DNA from 2 places in the Pseudoalteromonas sp. T1lg21 genome. Region 2 is predicted to be linked to the other one. Evidence: riboswitches for the same ligand, from Rfam matches in the RefSeq annotation. Region 2 holds a riboswitch; the other holds the start of a gene.

Region 1 (3,424 bases), on a different contig from region 2:
TAAGTCAGTGAAAAAGGCTATCAAAAACTCCAATGCTACCCTTAAAAAACTTGATAATACCTTGCTGCCTATTTTGTCGTCTGTGGCAGGTTATGCCGTGTATATTATTGGCGGGGTGTTTATTTTAGATATCTTTGGCGTGAATACAGCAAGCCTTATTGCGCTAATGGGTGCTGCTGGTTTAGCGATAGGGTTAGCCCTTAAAGACACCTTAAGTAATATTGCAGCAGGCATGATGTTACTCATATTAAGGCCGTTTAAAGTCGGTGATTTTGTTGAGATAGGCTCGATGCAAGGTACTGTCTCTGAGGTAAACCTATTCACCAGTGTTTTTCAAACGATTGATGGTCTTTATATCGCATCACCTAATGGCATAGTGTGGGGTAACAATATTAAAAACTTCACGCGAAATGGCAAACGCCGAATGGATATTGTTGTGGGTATTTCATATGCCGATTCAATCGATGATGGCTTTGCGGTGCTAAAAGATATTGCCGCGAACGAAAGCCGTTTACTGAGTGAGCCAGCGGCGCAAGTGATGGTGACAGCCATGGCTGAGAGCTCGGTGAATATTCAGCTAAGAGCATGGGCTAAAAATGAAGACTATTGGCAAACCTATTGGGATTTAAACAAACGAGTTAAAGAGTCAATCGAGAATGCAGGCCTGACAATTCCTTTCCCACAACGTACTTTACATATACCTGAAGGCGTGGTGACAAAAAAGTAAAATAAAAAAGCCTAGCGCAGGCTAGGCTTTGAATGAAAAGGAAAGCTAGTTATTGTGATTTTTCTAAATTATTATTTAAACACGACTTCACCATAGTAATGAGGCTCTTTACCATTTTGTTTAAGCATGTAAGTGCACTTGACGCCTTTTTTACCAAATTGACCAACAGGTGCATGATCTTTGAGTACATTTATTTTTTGACCATTGAAGTCACAAATAAAGTCACGGATTGAACCTTTAGTCGACGTAAAATCCCCAAGCTTCACTTTATGATTCTTTTTGAAAACAAAAGCTTTATGAGAGTTACCATTACGGTAATCGAACATATCCAAACTTAGGGTTGTTTTATAGCTTTTCGTTACAGCACCTTGGCCATTAGCATCGTTAATAATGCCTGTCCATGTTACAACTTTATTTTTTCCTCGATAGTGTTTTGGCGACTTACCTGTGTCTCCACCTGGCATCAAAGTAAAAGTTATAATTTCGGCATTACTACCGGGGCGAGATTTCCATGAGCATTCAATGCCGTTTTTGAATTGATGGTAATTCAATCCTTTTAGACCTGGCCCTTTAATAGCAGGGCAGGTTACTTTGCCGCCAATGCTATCCGAATACATCATTTTGTATTCTTCAGGTTTTATATATGCTTTGTTATCACCATTACCATAACGAACTTCATCGTAAGGAATGGTCAAGAAAACTCCTTTCGTGCCGATTTCGCCTCGCAATGACTGTGCACCAAAATTCGGATCGTCTACTGCGTAAGCTGTTGATGTGAAAGCGACAGCAAGTAATGCTGTGCTAAAGATGTGATGTTTCATTGTTCTGGATTCCAAATTCCACAACCCGGCTATCTTCCCATTTCCTTACTTCTTTCAGAGAAGACCCGTGGCTTTCCGTCCCTACCTCACAGTAGGTTTGGCAGTATTAATACATTAGTTTTGTTAAAAACATATTTGTATGACTGCATGAACACCTATTTATAGTTCCTAAATAGTGTTCAAAATACCTGCTTTTTAAACGTGGTTTAAATCATATTCCGTATTCAAGAAATAATGATTGAAAAGAAGTGTAGGAGAATAATTATTTAATGCAAAATAATTAGTATAAATTTATTATTCCTGTACCTTAAAGTAAGTGTTCTGGATCTGTTTTGGGATCAGTGTATTGTTTTTGGGTATGTTCTTATTATTTTGATTTTAAATGGAATATATTTTCAGTGAAGTTCTATATCTTTGAATTAAAATGCTATTCTATTTGAAATGTTTTTTTGTTTCTTTAAAGTATACTAATTGAGCAGTGTTTTTATATTGGGCACTGCTCAATATGTTTATTAAGCTTTTTTAACAAACTTAGCAGTTACCATCATTTCACCGACGCCATCAACTTTACAGTCTAATTCGTGGTCTTTTTTATCTAACACTCGGCGGATAACGGCTTTGGTGCCAATTTTAATTACTTGTGAGCTGCCTTTAATTTTTAAATCTTTAGCAACGGTCACTTTATCGCCATCGACCAATAAGGTACCGTTAGCATCTCTTACATCGATTACATCAACGTTATTAACAGCATTTGGATCCCACTCATGAGCGCACTCTGGGCATACTAAGTTGTTTTGATCTTCATACACGTATTCAGAGTTACATTGTGGGCAAGGAGGTAAAGACATAAATGGCACCTTGGTTGATTTTAAAAGGGTATTTTAATTGCTAAGAGCAAACTATGCGAGTACAAGGCATATATTTTATGGCTCAGACGTGTCGAGTTCTTTGGTAATAGAGAATATTCCTCTTAAATCACCAAGCTGATAACCTGTCGCTAAATCATTTGGGTAATGCTCGCTAAGCGCTTGCTTTACTTCTGGCGCAATCGTTTGACCATGACAATTGAGGCACACTGGCGCGACTTTTATCGCTTTAGCAAAGCGAAATTGACCATCTTTGCTGGTTGAAAAAGTCACATTATCGATGCTTTCTGTGTTTCTGATCATATCGAGCAACTGAGCGATTTTTTCAGCTTCCCAGTCATCAGGTTTATTATTTGGATTACGGTTTTTAGTGCTTTTACGCGCTACAGTCCAACCATCGGTTGATAAGCTTTCAGCAATGGCTGGGGCTTGCATTTTGCACACGTTAATTCCTTCAACTAAACCGCCTTGTTTGATTGCAGCTGCCAATGCTGATTTGAGCGTCGTGGCAAATTCAGTTGCTCGCTCAGCTGCTTCGGTTTCTAGAGTCGCTGAGTTTGTTGCGGCATACAGACTAGGAGAAAGTAATGCAGTACATAGCACAATATTTCTTAAGGAAAGCATAGTAAAACCTTATATTAGATATATCTAATATAGTAGTTCGTTTTTACCAATTTAGCGAATATAATTGTTGAGTTTTTCAGTTCTATGACAATGCTAAAAAAGAGCGTTATTTGTATTTTTAGGTACACCTTTTTTATGGCATTTAAGTTAGAATGTGCAATGCTTATTATCAGATAACATATTGAGTTTGCACTTTGCCTAAACGCAGATACAAAATTAAAGCCATAACGCTTGCGAGTATTGGAATGATGCTTGTTTTTGCTATCGATTACCCAATGGAAGTCGCGGCAAAAAAGCAGGTTGCGCGAGAGCAAATACGGGCAGACTACCAATGGCTTAAATCAGATCTTGATAAGCAAACTAAGCAATTAAAAGATTTTTTTATT
Region 2 (3,424 bases):
TGCTCTTCATAAACCAGTACATCATCAGCTTGCGAGGTGCCTAAAACATGGCGGTAAACCTGAAAACCCAATAAGGTTTGTAGGTCTTTTTTCACATAAAAAACGGTTTTACTGTCATTAGCCCACACCACTTGGCCTTCGGTGTTTTCTAGCACATCGCTAAACATCTCACCGCTCGCAATATTTTTAAAACGCACAGTGTAAATACGGCGCCCTTCGGTATCTTCAGAGTAAGCAAGTAGCTGCTCGTCAGGGCTAATTGCAACTTCGCCTAATTCATAAAATTCGTAGTCGCCAGCTAATTGGTTTACATCTAACAACAGGTGCTTGTCGTGCGCTTCTATTGAGCTGCTGCGATAATGGCGTGCATATTCATCGTCGCCACGTACTTCTGAGTGATACCAATACTGGCCATCTTTTACTGGTACCGTGTTGTCGTCTTTAACAATACGGTCTTTTAGCTCATTAAATAGTTGTTCGCGCAGTGGTTTTATATCGGCTAGTTGCTTATCACAATAATCGTTTTCGGCATTTAAGTGCGCTAATACATCCTCATTTTCACGCTCATCATCACGCATCCAATAATAGTGATCGGTGCGAGTCTGTTGGTGAGTCGTTAATGGATGAGGGTGTTTTTTGGCAACAGGAGGATGCGCGAGTAAAGACAAAGAATACGATTTTGATGACACAGGGAAAAACCAAAATAAAAAACGAATTGCTGGCAGTTTATCACAGAATTATACCAATCAGCTTAATTAAGTAGTCTATTTTGAGGCAATGAAACCTCGTTGATAACAAGGCAAAAATTTCGTTATTTAGTTGTTCTAAATGAGAAATTTTTAACGCAGTTAGCGACAGGTTTAATCCCTCAAAATGATTAAGTATTATTGCGGGTTGGTATTAAAAAAGCCCACTCAAATTGAGTGGGCTAAGCAATGCTAAAATAGCATTTAGGGGGAAACTGTTAATGCGATACTTGCTGCCAAGCCATAGCCCAGCTTTTTCCTACACCTGGCTCAAACAGCGGGTTGTGTGAATCTTTAACACGACAAAACTCGCTAAATGGCCACGGTTTACACATATAAATATGACCCGTTTTTGGCTGTAGTACTTTAACACCCGCACTGTAATCGCTGCATGCTTGTGGGTAGACATAGTCATAATCTTGCAGACTATCTTGCACTCGCTCTTTACATTTTGCGATGCAATTAAACGCCACTTTTACCTGCGTAATGCCCGACCCTTCAAGGGCATAAATTTGGTTTGAACGGTACGCAACTACTAAACCTTGTTCGGTCATTTTGCCCGCTTTAACCAGCGGAATATGCACGTTAATATGCTCGGCAACAGAACGTGGCCAATTATGAGGCTCACCCTGATCGGAACTGCTGATCGGGTATTCGAATGATAAATCGACTAGCTCTCCTTGCATGTCATAAAAGGTCACAATCACCCTATCACCAACAAACAGTTGGGTATGATGATTTAAGCAACCAATCGGCAACCACTTCCCAGAGGCCATTGACGTATGCATAAACAAAATATCACCCTAAGAACAACTAATAGGCATTATCTAACAACCGAACAAAATAAATACTTTTAGTTTGAGGCAAGAGATCCAAAGCACTAGATTATGTGCTTATCAGCGGCCCCGCTATCATAGTTTAAAACCTTAGACCGGAAACTTTGCGTCCTAACCTTTCAGTTAGTTTGCCAAAAACAAGACTGAGTATAATCGTGACCGAATCACAAATCAAACAAAAGAATGTAACCAAACGTCTTATATAGCAAATAGTTACTAGCAAAAACGAATGATACAAAAAAGCCAACCTTTAGGTTGGCTTTTAAACTGATGGGGTATTAATCCCTTGCTAGTTTTCTTCTGGTCGTTACTCGGTGCCCCGCACGGAATACTTTCAAGAAGATATTACCCACATCACTCATGATGATGTACAAACAAGGTACAAGTACTAGCGTGATTAGGGTTGCAAACATAACCGCAAAACCAAGTGCAACTGCCATTGGAATGACAAATTTAGCTTGTAAGCTGGTTTCGAACATAATCGGTAGTACACCAGCAAAGGTTGTAATTGAAGTCAGGGTAATTGCTCTAAAGCGTGCACAACCTGCTTCGATAACGGCTTCGCGAGTTGAAATACCTTCACGGCGCGCTTGGTTTACAAAGTCAGTCATAACTAACGAGTCGTTAATTACCACACCCGCTGCCGCAATCAAACCAAAGCCCGACATCAAGCTAATATCTAAACCAAACCAGAAGTGACCCCAAATTGCACCGGTTAAGCTAAATGGAATAACCGACATAACAATAAGAGGCTGTGAATAGCTCTTAAGCGGTACTGCAAGCAAGATATACACTAAAATCATACCGCCGATGAAGAACATGATTTGCTCATTAGCTTGCGCTTGTTGCTCTTCAATAGAACCACCTAACTCAGTTTTAACTGATGGGTATTCTTCTTTAAGTTGCGGTAACAGAGTCTCTTTAACTTGCTTAACAACTTCGCCCGGTTCAATCGCTTCTTCATCGATACTGCCGTAGATATACACAGTACGATAGCCACCTTCACGGCGAATATAACTAATACCTGGCGTTTCATTCAGCTCGACAACATCACCTAGCATGACCTCTTTACCAGCAGGTGTTGTAATAACGGCATGCTTTAATGAGGCAAACGCTTCACGTGTTAGTTTCGGATAACGAACCATGACGCGCACTTCTTCACCACGGCGAATAACACGCTGAGCTTCACCACCGTAGAAACTTGCACCTACTTGATTAGCAATATTGGCAAGGTCTAAACCTAAATCATATGCCACAGGTTTTAAGCTTAATTGCACTTCTTTGCTCGCCGGATCGATGGTCGAACTAATATCAAACAAGCCTTTTTGCTGTTGTAATAGTTGGATGAAACGACGACCTGCATCATTTAAGGTATCGATATCTGGGCCGTAAAGTAAGTAACCAAACTCACCATCCATACCACCGCCATTCACGTCATCGTAAATTTGCAGTGATTTCACACCCGGGATACTTGGCATTTGTTCACGCCAACGACGAGATAATTCAAATGCGTTATACGGACGTAACTCTTCATCGACCAGCGGTGCCAGTAGTTGTGCTTCAGTACGACCTTGGTTAAACACTAAGATATCGCGGATCAGTTTTTGGCCAAACTCACGCTCTGTCTCTTGATCGACTTTGTGTACCATGGCTTCGATTTCACGGATCGCATTAATTGTTTGCATATCCGAGGCATTTTCATTCATCTCTAAACGAATTTGCGGAAAATCATGAGGTACTTTAGGTGTTGGTACAACACGCACTTGGTTTGAAGTAATCAGACCAAAGGTCATAATTAACAAGCCAACAAACGCAAACAACACAAACCAGCGCCATTCAACA

Evidence for each region. A riboswitch is a leader RNA that binds a small molecule or an ion and turns the genes downstream of it on or off. The one in region 2 is predicted to bind cyclic di-GMP.
Region 1: linked by a shared signal. The riboswitch ahead of C2M25_RS16950 (hypothetical protein) and the one ahead of C2M25_RS09675 (chitin-binding protein) in region 2 are both predicted to bind cyclic di-GMP.

What each region holds. Positions count from the first base shown of each region.
Region 1 is NZ_PQBX01000061.1:51,625-55,048, forward strand. It holds gene C2M25_RS16945 (mechanosensitive ion channel family protein) at 1-727, shown strand, start outside; gene C2M25_RS16950 (hypothetical protein) at 799-1,548, opposite strand; cyclic di-GMP riboswitch class I at 1,565-1,660, opposite strand; gene C2M25_RS16955 (zinc ribbon domain-containing protein YjdM) at 2,061-2,396, opposite strand; gene C2M25_RS16960 (Tll0287-like domain-containing protein) at 2,472-3,038, opposite strand; gene C2M25_RS16965 (EAL domain-containing protein) at 3,284-3,424, shown strand, end outside.
Region 2 is NZ_PQBX01000041.1:99,159-102,582, reverse strand. It holds gene C2M25_RS09680 (S9 family peptidase) at 1-689, opposite strand, end outside; gene C2M25_RS09675 (chitin-binding protein) at 965-1,534, opposite strand; cyclic di-GMP riboswitch class I at 1,642-1,725, opposite strand; partial or broken gene C2M25_RS09670 (efflux RND transporter permease subunit) at 1,861-3,424, opposite strand, start outside.